3 regions of the Cupriavidus sp. DF5525 genome follow, and region 1 is predicted to be linked to each of the others. Evidence: predicted binding sites of a transcription regulator. Region 1 holds the regulator's gene; each other region holds the start of a gene.
What was found. The regulator FNR, encoded in region 1, switches genes on or off when oxygen is low (the NO sensors DNR and NnrR bind a similar motif). The targets are predictions, from matches to a motif close to TTGATNNNNATCAA.
Positions count from the first base shown of each region.

Region 2: the regulator FNR is predicted to act here: its motif matches at 3,899-3,912, upstream of ABNX08_RS08670 (universal stress protein).
Region 3: the regulator FNR is predicted to act here: its motif matches at 1,884-1,897, upstream of ABNX08_RS08475 (universal stress protein).

Region 1 covers NZ_CP168265.1:3,009,698-3,016,305, forward strand. Annotated here, with positions in the region: gene rluB (23S rRNA pseudouridine(2605) synthase RluB) at 1-1,174, opposite strand, end outside; gene scpB (SMC-Scp complex subunit ScpB) at 1,180-2,139, opposite strand; gene ABNX08_RS14010 (sulfite exporter TauE/SafE family protein) at 2,695-3,453, opposite strand; gene fnr (fumarate/nitrate reduction transcriptional regulator Fnr) at 3,531-4,256, shown strand; gene ABNX08_RS14020 (hypothetical protein) at 4,305-4,550, opposite strand; gene ABNX08_RS14025 (FixH family protein) at 4,547-4,756, opposite strand; gene ccoG (cytochrome c oxidase accessory protein CcoG) at 4,819-6,267, opposite strand; gene ccoP (cytochrome-c oxidase, cbb3-type subunit III) at 6,341-6,608, opposite strand, start outside.
Region 2 covers NZ_CP168265.1:1,833,537-1,840,144, reverse strand. Annotated here, with positions in the region: gene phbB (acetoacetyl-CoA reductase) at 1-646, shown strand, start outside; gene ABNX08_RS08680 (alpha/beta hydrolase) at 643-2,418, shown strand; gene ABNX08_RS08675 (hypothetical protein) at 2,586-2,891, opposite strand; gene ABNX08_RS08670 (universal stress protein) at 2,991-3,830, opposite strand; gene ABNX08_RS08665 (hypothetical protein) at 4,053-4,292, shown strand; gene ABNX08_RS08660 (DUF1488 domain-containing protein) at 4,586-4,864, opposite strand; gene ABNX08_RS08655 (universal stress protein) at 4,905-5,357, opposite strand; gene ABNX08_RS08650 (flavodoxin family protein) at 5,591-6,130, shown strand; gene ABNX08_RS08645 (carboxypeptidase-like regulatory domain-containing protein) at 6,240-6,608, opposite strand, start outside.
Region 3 covers NZ_CP168265.1:1,792,242-1,798,849, forward strand. Annotated here, with positions in the region: gene ABNX08_RS08470 (zinc-dependent alcohol dehydrogenase family protein) at 312-1,313, opposite strand; gene ABNX08_RS08475 (universal stress protein) at 1,345-1,800, opposite strand; gene ABNX08_RS08480 (HAD-IC family P-type ATPase) at 1,949-4,663, opposite strand; gene ABNX08_RS08485 (MBL fold metallo-hydrolase RNA specificity domain-containing protein) at 4,895-6,253, shown strand; gene ABNX08_RS08490 (universal stress protein) at 6,315-6,608, shown strand, end outside.

The sequences.
Region 1 (6,608 bases):
GCTTGATGCCGTGCAGCAGGCGCTGGCGATCGGCCTCGGCCAGTTCGCCCAGCGTGCGCACCGCGTACTCGCGCTCCACACCGTAGCGCGGATGCATGAAGCGATTGGCGATATCACCCGAGGTGGTGAAGATCAGCAGGCCTTCGGTATTGAAATCCAGGCGACCCACCGCGACCCACTTGCCGGTCTTGATGCGCGGCAGGTTGTCGAACACGGTCGGACGGCCTTCCGGATCGGACTGGCTGACGATTTCCCCGGCCGGCTTGTGGTACAGCAGCACGCGGGGCGGTTTGGTCGACACCTTGCGATGGATCAGCTTGCCGTTCACGCGGACCTGGTCGGCCGGCAGGATGCGCTGGCCGATATGAGCAGGCAGTCCGTTGACCGAGACGCGGCCCTGCAGGATCAGCTCTTCCATCTCGCGGCGCGAGCCCAGGCCGCCCTCGGCCAGCACCTTGTGCAGCTTGGGGGCGTCGTCCTCGGCCGACAGCTCGCGCACCGGCTTGGCCTTGGTGCGCGGAATGACGGTGTCGTCCTTGTCGTACTGCTCGGAGATCACGAAGCGGAACAGGTCTTCGCTGTTCGCCGCACCCTTGTCCGCGCCGGGCTGGGCCTGGCCTTGCCCCTTGCGCTGCGCCTGCGGCTTGGCGCCGTCCTTGCGGCGGCCCTGCTGGCGGGCGCCGGCGCCCTGCACTTCGGCGGGCGCAGCGCCCTTGCCGGCGCGCTGCTGGCCCGGCTTGCGCTTGCGGCCGGCCTGCTCGGGCTTGTCGGCGCCTTCGCCCTTGGCGGCGCGGTCGATTTTCTCGGCCTTGGTGGTCGAGGCGTGCCCACCCTGGCTGCCCTGGCCACCCTCGCCCTGACCCGTCTTGCGCTTGCCGCGGCCACGCTGGCCACCGCGTCCGCCCGCAGGCGCCGCCGCAGACGCGGCGGCTGCCTCGCCGGCCTCGCCCTGCACCGGTGCCTCGGCACCTTCGGCGCGGCCGGCATCGCGATCCTGCGCTGCCTGGCGGCGAGATGCCACCAGGTTCCTCAGCCCGCGGCGCAGCCCCTTGCGGCGGGGCGCGGCTTCGCTGCCCGATCCGGGTTCTGCGGCGCCGGTATCGGCGGATGCACCCGCATGGCGGGCGTCTTGCTCTACGGAATCAGACAAGGTATTCACTATCGGATGTTGCATGTTGTTCAGTTCGGCACGCGCTCGTCGTGCTCGCTCGGGTGCGGCGGCGTACCGTCTTCTGGCAGTTCGCTGCGCGCCCCGTCCGGATTGGGTTCGGCCTCGGCAGGTTCGATAAGGTCATCCACGGGGTCAGCGCCTTCGCTGGCCTGCTGTCGCGGCTGGACGTCGAAACCATTGGCGGTTTCGGCGCCCTCGGTTCGTTCGGTGCTCTCGGTGCTCTCACCGGCGACCGGCGCTACCATCTCGCCAGCCTCGGCCGCCAGCCCTTCCGGCTGGCCTGCAACGCCCTGCGCCACGGGCGGTTGCAGCTCGGCAGCTTGCTGTTCCGCGGCGGGCGCCGGAACCGCCACAGGATCGGCAAACGCCTCCTCGTCGGCGCTGACTGGCTTGATCGCGGCCAGCTCCTCGAAATCGATGGCCTGCTGTTCCAGCAGGGCAGCCTGGGCCTGCGCCTGGGCGTCTTCCAGCGGCGGCAGTTCATCCAGCGTACGCAGGCCGAGATCGTCCAGGAACGCCTTGGTGGTCGCGTACAGCGCCGGCCGGCCCGGCACGTCGCGGTGGCCGATGACCTCGATCCAGCTGCGGTCTTCCAGCTTCTTGATCACTTCCGTGCTGACGGTCACCCCGCGGATCTCTTCGATATCGCCGCGGGTCACCGGCTGCCGGTAGGCAATGATCGCCAGCGTTTCCATCACCGCACGCGAATACTTTGGCGGTTTTTCCGGATTGAGGCGATCAAGGTATTCACGCATTTCCGGGCGGCTCTGGAAACGCCAACCGCTCGCCAGGGCCACCAGTTCCACACCGCGCTGGCGCCAGTCCTGGCGCAGCTCGTCGAGCAGCACGCGGATCGTGTCCGCACCGACGTCATCGTCAAACAGCCGTCGCAGATCATTGACGCGCAAGGGCTCCTGCGCGCAGATCAGCGCCGTCTCGAGGACGATCTTCGCCTCTTGGGTATTCATGTTGATGGTGTGCAGCCTGTCTTTGCACCTGCTCCCGGACGGATCCGGGGCACCGGAGATTTTGGATACAGCGATGCCGAATGCCATCGCCATCTCATTGCGCAGCTAACCCGGATGCCTGCCGCATCCAAGCCGTGCACTTCCCTTTCTTTGCATCGAATGCCGGGTCGGTCCGGCAGGAGATCGTTCGCAGGCCGTCTTGGGCCGGTCAGCGAACCCCTTGCGTCGCGCGCCCGCACTCAACGGACGATGCTGTCGGCGAACTGAACGCCTCGGACGCAAGAAAAAACGGATATCGGGAGCAAGGCCGGCATCTCCAACACCGCGGTGCCAGCCGGACTTTTGAGCCAGATCTTTTGAACCGGATGGACCGCGGGACGGGCCGGGCCTCGAAAACCTTCCGCTTCCCGTAGCCCCTGAGCGCGCCTTCTGATATGAAGGCCGCCTGGCGCTGCTCGCCACATCGCGCCGCGCGATACCGCAATGCAGGCGATTGTATGGCATTCCCGCCCCAGCCTGCAACCATCATCCGTTGCGCCATGCGGCGGCGGCGCCTCAGAACACCAGGCAGAAACCCTGCCCGGCCAGGGAATGTGGCAGCAGCACCGCTCGGGCGATGCCCAGCCCGCCGAACGCCATCACCGCGACCCCAGCCCCCAGGCGTATGCCACGCCGCCTGGACAGCGTGCGCAGGTAGCCCGACAGGCCGGACAGCACCAGCAGGTTGGGCAGCGTGCCCAGCCCGAACACGCCCATCACCAGCGCCCCCGAGCCGGCGTTGCCCGCCAGCAGTGCCAGCGTCAGCGCGCCATAGACCATGCCGCACGGCACCAGGCCCCAGGCCAGCCCCACCCCATAGCGCCGCGCCAGCCCGCCACGGGCCCGCACGAATGCCGGCATGCCGCCGGCCAGGCGGCCCAGCTGGCCAGCCACCGTAGCGGTGGCGCATGCCGCCAAGCGCTCGAGCCAGGCCAGGGTGAACGCATTGCCCTGAAGCAGCCGCCAGCCCGACCACAGCAGCATGGCGCTGCCCGCACCGAACAGCCAGCGCTGCACCGGCAGGTAGTCCTGCTTCCATGCGGTGGCACCGACCGCGCCCAACAACGCACCCAGCAGCATATAGGTCGAGATCCTGCCGATGTGCATTGCCAGCAACTCACCGAACCACGCGGTCCGGTTTTTCACGAAGTTCACCGTCGCGATGGCGTCGCGCCGCTGTTCCACCGCGAGGGCAAGGCCGCCACACATGGCGGCACAATGCACCCCGCCAAGCAGGGCCAGCAGAAAAACGCTAATAAGCACACCAAATGTCAATTCTGACTCCCTGCCGCATCACATCGCACGGTAAAATGTTGGGGTCGTGCCCTCGCAGCCATTCTTGCAGGTTCCAATTGCTCACCTCCATTCCCATTACCGAGATGTCGCCCCGTTGCTCCACATGCGCGATGGGGCAACTGTGCCTTCCGGTAGGCATGTCCCAGCAAGATCTTGCCAAGATGGACACGCTGGTGCAGGAACGCATTCGCGTTCATAAAGGCGAGACCCTGTACCGCATGGGCGATCCGCTCACCGCTGTCTATGCCATCCGCTTCGGTACGCTGAAGACGCACGTCACCACCGAAGACGGCCGTTCGCAGATTACCGGCTTCCACCTCCCCGGCGAAATCGTCGGCCTCGACGGGCTGGGTGAAATGCAGCACGCATCGGATGCCACGGCGCTGGAAGATACCGAAGTCTGCGTGGTGCGCATGAACGAACTGCAGACCTTGTCCGCCGGGCTGCCGTCGCTGCAGCACCAGTTCCTGCGCCTGATGGGCAAGGAGATCACGCACGACCAGCTGATGCTCGTGACGCTGGGCTCAATGCGCGCCGAGGAACGGCTGGCCGCCTTCCTGATCAACCTGTCCGAGCGCCTGTCGGCGCGCGGTTATTCGGCCTCCGAATTCGTCATGCGCATGAGCCGCGAAGAGATCGGCAGCTACCTGGGCCTGAAGCTCGAAACCGTCAGCCGCCTGTTCTCCCGCTTTGCCGAAGCGGGCCTGATCCAGATTCGCCAGCGCCACGTCAAGCTGGTGGACATCGCCGGCATCAAGCAACTCTACAGCCGCTCCTGCTGAGCGCGCATCGCACTGCCATCGCCGCACCGGCGATGGCAATTTCAAACGTCATTCAAGTTCGTCGGTATCGCTGAGCCGGGTCGGCATGGTGTAGAGCGTGAGCCCGCTGGACAGCGCGCAGAACGCCCACGCCAACAGGAAGCCGATCGTATAGACCGACTCGCGTGACGCGTCGACCGGGTGGCCGAAGAACTTCAGGTCGCCCGGATCCACGACCGAAAAGACCGTCGCGGTTGCAAAGCCCGCCATCAGGAACCCGGGCCACAGTACCCACATCAGCCAGCGCAGCCTCATGGTTGCCTCGCTGCGGCAGCCTTGCGCGGCGCGGCTCCGACCTTCTCGACCACCAGTCCATGCCGCGTTGCCCCCTGCACCGGCAGGTCAGGATGCGAGGACGCGAGCCAGATGGTCACGCCACACGCCACCATCGCCACCAGCGGGCCGCTCATCAACAGCCACGGCCACGGTTCCTTCCACCACGGATTGCCTTGCCGATTCATCTTGCCCCCCTTATCTGCAGCGGTGCGGCGCGGATCCATAACCGCGCCACACCATCCTAGCTTTACAAATCGCGCGGCACGATAAAACTGGTGGATTGCCGGATTTCGGCACTCCCCCGCTCCGTGCCTTCGCTCGTGACCGTCACGCTGATCTTGTGCGTACCCTGCGCCGCGTTCTCAATCGGAACGCGGATGCGGATCGGCAACAGCCGGTTGGAGGTCGGCGCCAGCGCTTCGGCCTGCTTGTCGTATTCAACCGTCAGGTTCTTCAGCTCGTCGCTGTCGGCGCGCACGCTGATGCGCATCGGTCCTTCGGTCGTGTTGATCAGCTGCAGCCGATAGACGTTCTCGATCCAGCGCCCTTCCACTTCGCGGCCCAGCGCGCCGCGGTCGCGGATGATGTCCACCTTCAGCGGCGTGCGCAGCGCAATCGAGGCCACGAAGCCCGCCATCAACGCAATCCAGATCACCGAATAGATGATCACGCGCGGACGCAGCAGCCGCTTGCGCGACGCCGCCGCGGACAGGCCCTTGCGCATCGCGTCTTCCGAGGTGTACCGGATCAGGCCGCGCGGATAGTCCATCTTGTCCATGACCTGGTTGCAGGCGTCGATGCAGGCGCCGCAGCCGATGCACTCGTACTGCAGGCCGTCGCGGATATCGATCCCGGTCGGGCACACCTGCACGCAGATGCTGCAGTTGACGCAATCGCCCAGGCCCGCCTTGTAGTGGTCGGTCTTGCGCGAACGACTGCCGCGCGGCTCGCCGCGGCCAACGTCGTAGGTGACGACATAGGTGTCGCGGTCCACCATCACGCTCTGGAAGCGCGCATACGGGCACATGTACTTGCACACCTGCTCGCGCATGAAGCCGGCGTTGCCCCAGGTGGCGAACGCGTAGAACAGCATCCAGAACGCCTGCCATGGCCCGAGCGAGAGCGCCAGTACCTCTCCGCCCAACTCGCGGATCGGCGCGAAATAGCCGATGAAGGTAAATCCGGTCCACAGCGCGATCAGTACCCACAGGAAGTGCTTGGTCGCTTTCAGGCGCAGCTTGCGCAGGCTCCAGGGATCACCGTCCAGGCGAATGCGTGCGATGCGATCGCCCTCGATCCGCCGCTCGATCCACATGAAGATCTCGGTGTAGACCGTCTGCGGACAGGCGTAACCGCAGAAGAGGCGCCCCGCGATCGCCGTGAACAGGAACAGCGCCAGCGCCGAAATGACCAGCAGCACCGCCAGGTAGATGACGTCCTGCGGCCACAGCACCAGCCCGAAGATGTAGAACTTGCGCGCCCCAAGGTCGAACAGCACGGCCTGGCGGCCATTCCATTGCAGCCAGGGCGTGCCGTAGTAGACCAGCTGGGTCAGGATCACCAGCCAGACCCGCCAGCTGGAAAAGGCGCCCGTCACCGAGCGCGGATAGATCTTGCGGCGGACCTCATACAGTGTTTCGTCAGAGGATTCGCCAGGCACAGCAGCCGACCGCTGTGGGTCGGCCGCCCGGGCCATCTCTTGCCTCCCGGGTGCGTTCATGGGCGTGGTCTCCCGCGGGCGGCCAGCGCCCGCTCACATGAGTCGCCTGTCATTGCCCGGCACCTCCGCCGGTATTGGACAGCCCCCAGACATAGGCGGTCAGCATCCGGATGCGCTCGGGCGTCAGGATTTCCTCATGCGCGGGCATGTGGTTGTTATGCCCCTTCAGGATGGCGTCGACGATGCTGGCTTCCGAGCTGCCATAGAGCCAGACCTTGTCGGACAGGTTCGGCGCACCCAGTGCCTGGTTGCCCTTGCCGCCGGCACCGTGGCAAGCCGCGCAGGTCGACTTGAAGGTGCCCTCGCCACGCGAGGCA
Region 2 (6,608 bases), 1.2 Mb from region 1:
GCACTCCGAACACAATGACCACGTGGCCCAATGGCTCGGCGCGCAACGCAACGCCGGCCGCGAGTTTGCGGCATTCCCGGTCGACGTGACGGACTTCGCGTCCTGCCAGCGCTGCGTGTCGCACGTGCGCAGCGAGGTCGGCGACGTCGACATTCTGATCAACAATGCCGGGGTCACGCGCGACCGGACCCTGCGCAAGATGGACAAGGCTGACTGGGACTTCGTGCTGCGCACGGACCTCGACTCGCTCTTCCATATGACGCGCCCGCTGGTTGAGCCGATGATGGCGCGCGCTTGGGGCCGGATCGTCAATATCTCTTCGGTCAATGCCTCGCGAGGCGCTTTTGGCCAGACCAACTATGCCGCCGCCAAGGCGGGGGTACATGGCTTCACCAAGGCGCTGGCGCTGGAACTCGCGCGCAAAGGCATCACCGTCAACACGGTTTCGCCGGGCTACCTGGATACACACATGGTGACGGACATGCCCGCGGAGATCCTCGAGCGGGACGTGTTGCCGACCATCCCGGTCGGCCGGCTCGGCAAGCCAGCCGAGGTCGCGGCAATGATCTCTTACCTGTGCGGCGATGACGGGGCCTTTGTCACTGGCGCCAACTTTGCGATCAACGGAGGGCAACACCTGCAATGAGGATCGATGACAGGGCGTTGCCGCCCAGCCTGGCGGCCATGCCGGAATGCGCGCCGCAGCCCGCCATGCCGGCGCAAGTCTGGTTGGACAAGCAGATCCGCGCCGGCCTGGCCCGCGCCACCGGCGGCCTGTCGGTGATCTCGGCAAGCCTGGCCGGGCTCGACTGGGCGCTGCAGCTCAGCATCTCCCCGGCAAAGGTGGTGCAGGCGTGGCAGGCGTGGCTGCAGCACAGCATCGAGGATTCGCCACGGCTGTTGCCGACGGCGGCCGAGCCGCCGTCCGTAAACGTCAGCGACCAGCGCTTTGCCGATGCCGGCTGGCAGGACTGGCCTTATCGTTGCTGGCGCGATGCGTTCATGCGCAACGAAGCCTTCTGGGAGTCGCTGACGCAGGATATCGACGGCCTGTCGCGCCATCACCAGCACATCGTCGCCTTCTGCGCCCGGCAATGGCTTGACCTCCTCGCGCCCGGTAATGTTTGGTGGATGAGTCCGACTATTGCCAGGACCACCTCGAGCACCTTCGGCACCAACTTCCTGCAAGGCGCCCGCCACTGGCTGCAGGACGCCAGTGAGCTGCTGTCAAAGGTCCCCGGACTGCCCGCTGGGCGCCCGGCGCTGGAATTTCTACCCGGGCGCGACGTGGCGCTGACGCCCGGCAAGGTGGTGTTCCGCAACGCGCTGATCGAGCTGATCGAGTATGCGCCCGTCCCTGGCACCGATACGGCCTGGCGCGAGCCGGTGCTGATCGTGCCGTCCTGGATCATGCGCTATTACATCCTCGACCTGAAGCCCGAGGATTCACTGGTGCGCTACCTGGTCGAGAGCGGCCATACCGTGTTCATGATCTCATGGAAGAACCCGGACGCCTCGGCCCGCGAGTTCGGGCTTGACACCTACCTGGAGGCCGGGCTTCTGGCTGCGCTCGACACCGTGCACGACCGCTGCGACGGCGCGCACATCCACGCCGCCGGGTATTGCCTGGGCGGCACCCTGCTTGCCACGGGCGCTGCCATGCTGGCCCGCGACGCCGCCGGCGGATCATTGGCCAGCGTGACGCTCTTTGCGGCTGAAACCGATTTCCATGATCCGGGCGAACTGGGGCTGTTCATCGACAAGAGCTCGCTCGCAACGCTGGACTCCCTCATGTGGAGCCAAGGATATCTGGACGGGCCGCAGATGAAGGCTGCCTTTCAGATGCTCAACGCCCAGGACCTGATCTGGTCGCGCGTGATGAGCGAGTATCTGCTCGGCCAACGTTTGCGCGCCAACGATCTGGTCTCATGGAACCGCGACACTACGCGACTGCCTTACCGCCTGCATTCGGAATGCCTGCACAAGCTGTTCCTTGGCAACGAGCTGGCCACCGGCAAGCTGTGCGTCGGCGGACAGCCTGTCGCCCTGTCGGACCTCGACCTCCCGCTCTTCGTGGTAGGCACCGAACACGACCACGTCTCTCCCTGGCGCTCCGTGTACAAGCTGCACTTGCTGACCCAGGCCGAACTGACCTTCTTGCTGACTTCGGGCGGCCACAACGCAGGCATTGTGTCGGAACCGGGCCACCCGCGCCGGCGCTACCATGTGCATACGCGATTGCCCGCCGCGCCCTACCTGAGCCCGGAGCAATTCCTCAGCATAGCTGCGTACCGCGAGGGTTCCTGGTGGCCGGAGTGGCATGACTGGCTAGTGGCCCACTCGACAGGGCGCTGCACGCGACAGGCGCCGGCCCCGGGTCTCGCGGACGCACCCGGTACCTATGTGCTAGAACCCTAAGGTCTCTTCACAGCGCTGCGCCTTGCATTGCGACAAGGCAGACTGCCGGTGAAAGACGTGGCGGCGAACAGCTTCTGGTCGACCACCGCCCATTGCGCCGAAGGGTATGTCCTGAAGACAGAACCTGGGGGCACGGCACGGCACACACTACCAATCGCGGGCAGCGATCAATACATCGCCGCCCGTACGCGAATGCACGCGCGGAAGAAATCCTCGGTAGAAAAGCCGGCCTTTATCGCCCGAGCTCGCCAGACAGCATAAGTTCTACCTTGGCCTTCGATGTACCGGTCACGGGTAGCCGGCTCGAATGGAAACATGCCGTCGGACACGGGAAATGCCGGTCGACGCCTAAGGAACTCATTCCAGAAACCCTGCGCAAGCTGGTGGAGTGTTCGGTTGTCATTGTTCATCGCATCCCATTTAAGCGACACGCTATCAGCATTGATAGCGATAGGCCAGGTATCGGCCTGCATCGCTACACCGATGCCGTTCTCGCACTTGCCTCAGCATCCCGCTCCGTAGATAGCCCCATCTGTACCGTCCTTCATCGCATCGCCGAGTCGCTGCGGCAATCAGTGCGACATCAGTACCGGCACTGTCATCGACTCGAGCAGCGTTCGGGTGACACCGCCAAGGACCAGCTCGTGCACCCGGCTGTGCCCGTAGGCCCCCATGATGATCAGGTCAGCATTTCGGTCCGCGGCGTGCGAGAGCAACAGCTGGCCGACGTCCTCGCCGTCTCCCGCCGCAAAAGTGCACAGCTGCACTGCCACGCCATGCCGAGCCAGCCAGTCCACGGCATACTGAGGCGGCGAAACCCATGGCCCCTTCAGAACGCCAGATGGTGTCCACGAAACCACTTCCACGGTGCCTGCGCGCTGCAGAAGTGGGAGCGCATCGCGGATGGCCCGCGCCGACTCGCGGCTGCCATTCCACGCCACCATGATGTTCTTGCCAACACTCGGGAACCGGCCCGCATACGGGACCACCAGCACCGGCCGCCCGCATTGCAGCACGATGGATTCAACAAAGCCGGGCTCGGCGTAGGCGGCATCATCAGTGGGATCGTGCTGTCCGAGGATGACAAGATCCGCCCGATGTGCCTCTGCCTGGACCGTCACCGCCGTGGCCCAGTCCGGCGCCCGCCATTCCGTAATGACGGCTACCTCGTCCGTCGCGCCCATCAGGGCATGGCGGGCCCGCTCGCCGACCTGATGCTGCCATTCGTTGTAGGAGGCGAGATAGCGGTCACCGTCCACCAGGTAGCGTACGGCGGTGGGATCCGGCTTGCCGACGGCAAGCAGGCCGACCAGCGTGGATTGGAACTCCAGCGCCAGCTGGGTGGCGAGGTTCAGCCGGTCGTACACGCGGCGGCTGGCATCGAGATGAACCAGGATCGTTGCGTAGTCCATGGATTGACTCCATCATGCAGCCCCGAACGGGGCTTTTCTTAAATCTATATCGCCCCCCGGTCCCGGATTTGTCGTGCATCAAGCCGCCTTCCTGTCCGCGCCACAGGCGGTACCGCTGGCACCACCACTACCGCTCTGGTTCGCGCCACTATGGTTCCCATAGAGCGAGCGCCGGTGCGCTTGCCGAATGCGCCCCGGTGGCAACCTTCGCAGGAGACTCACATGCATGAAACAAAGCGGTCGTACAAGGGGTTCCACATCGTGTTGTTCGTCCCCGACGCCATCGCGCCGGGCAAGCCCAGCGGCGGTGTCCTTTTCACAGCGTCGGACAGAGGCATCGGCGTTCGCTTTACGCCAGACTGGCCCGCCGTGCCGGGCAGCGTGCAACAGGCCGAAGAGTGGCTCTTCGCCTATGCAGCGGGCGTTGTCGACTGCGAACTGGGCCGGGGGCTTCGGCATTGACCTGCGCTACGACTGAGCGGCGCGACCATCCGAGCATGAGAAGCCATTGCCGGGCACGCCAGGTACGGGTTGCCCCAAGCCGCCTGACGCCAGCGCGGCCGTGCGTGGCTTCGGCGGCCGTAGCGGGTCCGGAACGGCGGTACACGCTGCGCATAGCGGCACCAACGCGCAGGCGGCAAGCCTGCGCCATCCTGGCCCTCTTGCCGGCGTGCATGACTGCAAGCGATTCTTCATGGGTGGCTCCTTGGGGGCGCACCGCCCCAGGGTGGCTGCTGCCGGCCACAACGTGCGTCTCACACCGCGAAGCGAAAATGGCCGCTGTGCAGCACGATGTGCCGCGCACCTGTCATCTCGAACAGCGCTCCCGCGACGCGTTCAATGTCCTGGCGGTTGCTCATGAATGCCGGCAGCAAATCTTCACTGCGATACGAGCGTGCGCCGAAATGATCCTCAAGCGCCTCGGCAGTGATCTCATAGGTTGCCGGCGAGCCGTCCACCTTCGCGGCACACTGCAGGCTTGGCCCGGTCGGGCAATAATCCGGCGTCTCGCCGGCAAAGTCGATCGTATGCATAGCTCTCTGGCGTAACGCCCTCCAAAGTCTGTTCGCCTGCCTACGCCTCCTCGGCGCGGACAAGCAGGACGGGCGCGACGGCTAGGGTGATCACGCTCCGCGCGACGCTGCCCATGACGAGTCGCCGCACTCCCCGGCGACCATGCGTACCCAACACAACCAGATCGGCACCCCAGCCATTGGCGTCGGCCGCGATCGTGGTAGCAACATCTCCCTCGACCATCGGCTTGCCCAGCAGCCGCGTTACGTGGCGAATGCCCGCTGCGGCAAGCCTGCTGGCGGCGGCGGCGAGGACGCTTTCGCCCGCCGTCGTGAGGTCCTCTATCAACCTTACCGGATCCAGATTTCTGATATCCAGGAACGGGCTGCGGTCATCGACCACATGGACCACCTCCACTTCCGCGTTGGCGGCGAGCGCGATGATCATGGCCTGTTCGAGGGCAAGTTCCGAAGCGGCGCCGCCGTCCATGGCGACAAGGATGCGCTGGTACATAGCGGTTTCTCCGGCGGTTGGAGCCTGTGGTGGCTCGGGTCTGGACTGGTTTAATCCAGCGTAGGGCAGGCGGCGCAACTGCTGTTGATACGTGTCAAAGCCGCTGCACGATGCCCCCAATCGCTACGGCGGGCGCGCGTATGTCCCAGTTGATGCGCATCAATGGCGGCCGCCACGCAAGGCCTACGCTGCAGACACAGCGACGTCCGCTGCGAATCTGACCGGAGCCAGTGATGACCCAAGCCGCGATTGTTTTTTACTCCCGCACCGGCACCGTACGCCAGGTCGCCGAGGCCGTTGCCGCTCGGTCGGGATGGCCACTGGCCGAGGTCGCCGACGTGAAAAGCCGCGCCGGGATCCTTGGGGACCTCCGGTGCGTTATCGATAACCTCTTTCACCGCCAGGTCGAGTACCGCTACGGCGGCCCGGCCCTTGATCGCTGCGAGCATGTCGTGGTCCTGGCACCGGTATGGATGGGCAGGCTGGCGGCCCCGATGCGCAGCTTCCTCGCCGCCAGCGTCGCCACGCCGCCGCTGGCCGGGCGCGTGTCGGCAATCTGTATCATGGCAGCGCGCGGGGGCTTCCAGGCAGAGGCGGAGATAGCCAGGCTCACGGGCAAAACACCCGCGCCGGCGCTCGTGCTGCTCGAACGTGACGTGCTGAGCGGCGATGCCGCCGCCGAGATCGATGACTTCGTGCAGGCGTTGCGGTTCGCGGATTCCAGGCCTGCCCACGCCGAGCGTCCCGCCTGGTTGTCCCCGAACGAGACGTGAGCGCTTCTTCCGGCTCCGTCGCTCCCCCTCCTCTTTCGCGGTCGTCCCTGAACCCCCGCGAACTTGCTGCGCGACGTCGTGCCCGCGGCAACACGTCCAGGCGGCGGGCTCAGCGACGCGGGCAGGGTGTCGTGCCGCAGAGCAGCCAGTCGTCCTCAAGCGTATTGACCGGCAGCCGGAACGTCATCTCGAGCGGCTCGCCAGCGACGACGATGTCACGCATCTGGTCCCGCCCCTGGTAGCCCACCGCGAGCCGATAGGCACCCGGCTTGAGTCGCATGTAGAACAGCGGCCCGCTGGCGGTAGTGTGCAGCACGGGGCGGCCCTCCTGGCTGGCCACGACCACCGTGGCACCGCCCAGCGGGTTGCCGCGCCCGGCATCCACCATCGTCAGCCGTACGTTGAAACGCGCGGCGATGGTCAGCATGCTTTGCATGCCCGCCTCATCGTCTCCACCCGATACGTAGGAGACGCCGTG
Region 3 (6,608 bases), 1.2 Mb from region 1:
CGATCGTTCGAATTGTTCGAATTGAGCCGACAGTCCGGATTGTCCAAAAAGACAGTCCCTCGCCCTGGGCTGCTTAGCGATGCACAAAGTACGTGACGGCAACCGCCGTGCTCGGCGTGGCCGTGCTTGCTAGGTGCGGTCGTCCTTTTGGGCGCCGATAGTCGTGTCGCCATCAGATCCACGGCTTCCCCGTCCAAGACGTGGTACGTTGTGCGAGAAGCATTGCCGATAATGCGCCAGGTTCCGAGCCGATGCCATAGCGCTGCTGCATTCGCCTTCGGCCCCGCGTTCGTGAGCGGATCCGCGGGGGCTCAGGGAAGAATAGTCAGGACGGCGGCGCCAGCCAGTCGGCCCTCGCGCATGTCGGCCAGTGCAACATTGGCCTGTTCGAGCGGGTAGGCTGTGGTATGGATCTTCAGCGGCGTGCGGGCTGCGATCTCCATCAGCGCGTCGCCGTCGGCACGCGTCAGGTTGGCCACGGAGCACAGGCGCCGCTCTTCCCACAGAAGCGAATAGGGCATGGCGGGGATGTCGCTCATATGGATACCGCCACAGACTACGATGCCCCCCTTTTCTACCGCGCGTAGCGCACGCGGCACCAGCTCCCCCAGCGGGGCGAAGATCAGCCCCGCATCCAGCGGCACCGGTGCGTCGAGATCGCTGGCACCGGCCCAGCATGCACCTGTGCGGCGAGCCAGCTGCTGTGCAGCGTTGTCTCCCGCGCGAGTGAAGGCATAGACCTCCCGGCCCTGCGACACGGCAATCTGCGTCACCAGGTGGGCCGCCGCGCCGAATCCGTAAATGCCGATGCGGCGCGCGTCGCCCGCCATATGTAGAGTGCGATAGCCGATCAGGCCGGCACAGAGCAGTGGTGCGGCGTGCTCGTTGTCATAGCTGGCGGGAATGCCGAAGCAGTAGCGGCTGTCGGCTACAACGTACTCCGCGTAGCCGCCGTCGCGCGTATAGCCGGTGAATTGCGGCGCGTCGCAGAGATTTTCACGCTGCCGATGGCAGAATCTGCACTGGCCGCAGGTATGGCCCAGCCACGGCACGCCGACACGGTCGCCTTGCCTGAGTGCGGTGACACCGCTTCCGCACGTTTCGACCGTACCGACGACTTCGTGCCCCGGAATGAGCGCAGGCTTGGGGTGGCGTAGGTCGCCGTCGACAATATGGAGGTCGGTGCGGCATACGCCACAAGCTGCAACCGCTATGCGTACCTCACCCGGTCCCGGCTCGGGGACCGGCACACGCCCCAAGCGCAGGGGCAGCCCCGCACCTTCGAACTGCATCGCTCGCATGATCTCCTGCATGGCACGGTCCTTGTTGGTGCTCGGGTCGGGGTCAGCCTTCGATCTCGCTACGGACCAGCAGCACCGGCCTGATGGTCTGCGCGAGGACGCCTTCTGACACGCTGCCCATCAGCACGCGCCTGACGCCGCGCCGGCCATGGGTCCAGAAAGCGATCATGTCAGCATTCCGGGTGTTGGCTTCGTTGACGATGGTCGACGAGATCCGGCCTGGGGCCACCGGCTTCTCGTCCAACTGCGCATTGCACCGGATACCGGCTTCGCTAAGGTGGGCTGTGGTCGCATCCAATGCCTTGCGGCCATGAGAGACCAGCTTGTTGACCAGTTCGTGCGGGTCGAAATAGCCGGCCTCGAAGTAGATGTCGCTGTCGTCCACCACGTACAGCACCTTGACTTCCGCGTTGGTGGCCCGGCCGATGGCGATGGCCTGGCTGAGCGCCAGGTCGGAGGACCGGCTGCCGTCCACGGCAAGCAGGATGCGCTTATACATGAGATGTCTTCCTGAGGGGGATTGACCCAAGTCCCTTATTAGGATTCTATGTAATCAGCGTAGATGGCGACGGTGGATTCGGGTTGACATGGCTCAACGCCGGCCGCGGGGCGATGGAATCCTGAGTAGGCGAGCACCGGTCTCTGCGCTACACGTTGCACCGCCGGCTCCACCATTTGTCCAGCTCCACCGCAATCGTCAATGTCAGCGCGAGCGACAACAGCCCGGCCCACGTCGTAGCCGACACAGGTGTGAGGCTAAGCGTGTCACTTAGCCCGGGTATGTACATGGCAGCGATATGGAATGACTGGGCGGCCAGTACGCTGGCCACCAGCATCGGATTGGCGAAGACCCCCTGTCGGAATACGGAGTGGCGCTCCGAACGGCTACTAAACGTCTGCAAGTTCTCAAACAGCACAAACAGCAGCAGCAATTGGTTGCGTGCCTCGTCTATGTGATAGCCGCGGTCGAGCAGCCAGTAGAAAGTTGCGAATCCCCCTACGCCCATGACAAGAGTCGAATAGCAGATGCGGCGGATCATTACGCGGTCAAAGATCGGTTCCCGGGGCTTGCGCGCCGGATACGACAGTTCATCGCCTTCCGCGTGCTCGGTAGCCAGAGCCACATCCTGGATGCCATTGGTCACGAGGTTGAGCCACAGCAGCTGCACCGGCAGCAATGGCATTGGCAGACCCAGGGGAATCGCCAGCAGAAACAGAACCACTTCGGCCGCGCCGGTGGAAACCACCATGAAGATGACTTTGCGAATGTTCGCGTACGCCACCCTGCCTTCATGGATGCCGTTGACGATGGACGCAAAGTTGTCATCGGTGAGGACAATGTCTGCGCTTTCCTTCGCCACTTCAGTTCCCTTTCGGCCCATGGCCACACCGACGTGTGCGTGCTTGAGCGCAGGAGCGTCGTTGACGCCGTCGCCAGTGACTGCCACGAAATGGCCGGTTCTTGCCAGCGACAGGACAATGGACAGCTTTTGGTCCGGACTGACGCGGGCGTAGATGCGCGCACGGTGGGTCAGTTGGTCGAGTCCGTGCGGCCCCTCGCTCTCGGCCTGGCGCACCTGCTCGCCCGTCACGACCTGGTCCGCGGTAAAGCGTAGCCCCGCCTGCGCTCCAATTGCGCTGGCCGTCAACGGATCGTCGCCAGTCACCATCGCCACGTCGATGCCGGCGCTGTAGCAGCGTCGGATAGCCTCGGGGACCTCTGGACGAACCGGATCCTTCATGCCTGCCATTCCCAGAAAGGTCAGGTTGACCAGGTGCCCGTGTCCGTAGGACCCGTCCGGCTCTGCATCAATCGTGCCTTCAGCGAACGCCAGCACGCGTAGTCCTTGGGCGGCCAGCGCTGCTTTTCCCCGAAGCAGTGCCTCGCGCCGGATCGGCACGGCATGGCCGCGAGCAGCCGCCTGGTCGCACATGGCGATCAGCGTCTCGGGCGCTCCCTTGACGAACACGCGGATCGTCTCTTCGTGCCGGTGGAACGAGGCCGCGTACCGCAGGTCTGGCTCATACGGGATACGGCCCACCAAGGGGTACCGCTGTCGGATCTCATTGGCTACGGTGCCTCCCTTGTGCGCTGCGGCCAGCAGCGCCACGTCCACGCTGTCCCCGGTGCCAGTCCAGCCGTCGCGCTCCCTGGATAGTTGGGCCTCGTTTGGCAGCGCCGCGGCCCTTAGCAGGGCCGCTACCCGCGTTCTCGCGTCCTGGTCGGTGGTGCCGGCCGCGTGGATCGTGCAGTTGTCCAGGTCGTGCCCGACGTCGCAGGAAAACGCCGTGCCGTCGGGAAGCCGGATATCGGTGACGACAAGCTCGTTCATGGTCAGGGTGCCGGTCTTGTCGGTGGCGATCATGGTGCAGGAGCCAAGCGACTCCACGGCGGGCATTTTGCGCACGATCACGTGGGCCTTTGCCATCCGCCGCATGCTGATCGCCAGCGCCACCGAAATGGCGACGGGCAGTCCTTCGGGGATCGCGCTCACCGCCAGTCCGACCGACATCATGAACAGTTCGCGCAATGCCATGCCGCGCAGCATACCCACCAACACTAGCAACGAGACAGCCACGCCTACCGCCACCGCGATCAGTCGGGAAAAACGCTGGAGCCTGAGAATCAAAGGTGGCTGCGAGATGGATTCGCGGCCCAGTTCCCGCGCAATCCGGCCAATTTGCGTGGCAGCGCCAGTTGCCACCACGATGCCGTGGCCCCTGCCGCGGAGCACCACCGTGCCGGCGAAGGTCAGGCACTGGCGGGCGCTCGCTGTGGCGTTGCTGGGATCACATGCGGAGAGCTTGCGCACCGGTAGCGATTCGCCGGTCAGCAGGGATTCATCGCACTGCAGGTCAATGGTGTAGGTCAGTTTCAGGTCGGCCGGCACTCGGCTGCCGGCTTCCAGCACCACCAGGTCACCCGGTACCAGGGTACTTGCGTCGATCTCCTGCTGCACGCCGTCCCGGATCACCGGGGCACGGGGCTGCTCCATCTTGCGCAGCGCCACGGTCGCCTTGTCCGCCGTATGCTCCTGTGCGGTGCCGATGACTCCGTTAAGCAGCAGTACTGCCCCAATGAACAGTGCGTCCTTCAGGTCACCCAATGCGAGCGACACCGCTGCCGCGGCCAGGAGGATGTAAATAAGCGGACTGAGGAACTGGCGCAGAAACAGCGCGACAACCGACCTCGGGGCCGCCTGAGGCAGCACATTGCGGCCCACCTCGGCCAGCCGCGCACGAGCCTGCGCGGTGGTCAGGCCGGGTGGGACGTGCCCCGGATCTCTGCCATCCCGAGTACCGTAATGTTCTTCGTCAGATCGGGGGCGATCCGTTTGCAACGCGCTGGAGCGATTTTGCATGAGGTTTCCCAAGGTATGCTCGGCGCGGGACCACGCGTGCGGACTTCTGTCGGCCCTGCGCGTACGACACGTGCGGCGAGGGCCGGACACTGTTCAAGCGTAGGTACTCGCGTGTCCGCATGATTGATCCGTATCAACCACCACTCGGTTCCCCCTCCTAGACTGGCTGTATCGGCCAGCGGCACCCGTGGCGGGACCAACGGCTTCGCGCAAGCGTCAAAGGACACCAGCATGCAACTGCAATTCCTCGGCGCGACCGATACGGTCACCGGCTCCAAGTACCTGCTCGATACCGGTAGTCACCAGGTCATGGTCGACTGCGGCCTGTTCCAGGGATACAAGACCTTGCGACTTCGCAACTGGGACCCACTGCCGCTCGATCCGGCCAAGCTCGACGCCGTGGTGCTGACCCATGCCCACATCGACCACAGCGGGTATTTGCCCCTGCTGGTGCGGAACGGCTTCCGCGGCAGCGTGTACTGCACCATGGGCACCGCGCAGCTGTGCGGCATCCTATTGCCAGACAGCGCCCACCTGGCGGAAGAAGACGCCGCTTACGCGAACCGCAAGGGTTTTTCGCGTCACCGGCCCGCATTGCCTCTTTACACTGCCGCCGACGCTGCACGAGCAATGCGGCGGCTCCAGCCGATGCAGTTCGGCAAGCGCTTCCAGGTAGTGCCCGGCGTAGAGGCGGAGTTTGCCCGGGCCGGACATATCATCGGGGCAGCTATCGTCACGTTGTTCGTCGACGGCAAGCGTATCGTCTTCTCAGGCGACCTCGGGCGGCAGCAAGACATTGTCATGCGCGCGCCGGAAATGGTGCGTCTGGCGGATTACCTGCTGGTGGAGTCCACCTATGGCGACCGGCGGCATCCGGACGACGACCCGCTCGATGTGCTCGGCGAGATAGTCAGCCGGACAATTGGCCGCGGCGGCAGCTTGATCATCCCCGCTTTCGCGGTGGGGCGCACGCAGAGCCTGTTGTACTGCCTGCACCGCCTGCGCGAGCTCAAGCGAATCCCCGACGTGCCGGTGTACCTCAACAGCCCGATGGCCATCGACGCGACCATGATTTTCTCGCTGCATCCGGAAGAGCTGCGCATCAGCCGCGAAGAGTGCGCCGCAGCCTGCAATCTCGCCACCCCGGTGCAGAGCATGGAGCAGTCGATCTGGTTGAACCACGACCGAAGTCCCAAGATCATCCTGGCTGGCAGCGGCATGGCTACCGGTGGTCGTGTGGTCCACCATCTTGCCGCCTACGGTCCGAACCCTCGCAACACCATCCTGCTTTCCGGCTTCCAGGCGGCGGGTACGCGCGGCGCAGCGCTGGCCGCAGGCCGGCGCGACATCCGCGTCCATGGCAAGGACATCGCCGTGCATGCGTCGGTGGAGCAGGTGGAGAACCTGTCCGCACATGCCGATGCCGCGGAACTTATGACCTGGCTTGGCGGCTTTCACCAGGCGCCGCGGCGTACGTTTGTTGTCCACGGCGAGCCACAGGCAAGCGACGCGCTGCGCCAGCTTATTGAGCGCGACCTGCGCTGGGCGGTCACCATGCCGGAGTATCGGCGGTCCTACCCGCTCGATTGATCCAGCCCGGCGCCTGCCCTATGCATTTTTCGTCACGTCGGCCAAACCACGGAATCACGTCATGGACTTTAGAAGCATCCTCGTCGACCTCAGCGCAGATGCTGCCCGGTCGGCACGCATTGAAACAGCGGCACGGGCTGCCGCGAAATTTGGCGGCAGCGTGGTCGGACTGACTGCAACTGGAACAAACCTGGAGCCGTTTCGTGGGGCGGGCGAAGAAGCCGGGCAATACGCGGCGCTTGCCGCCAGCCAGCTGCACAAACTGGTTGCCGGTCACAAGGAAGCCCTCGACACGCTGACCGAGCAAGTTTCGCCGGACATTCCTACCCGGCATATCGTTATCGACGCCGAGTCC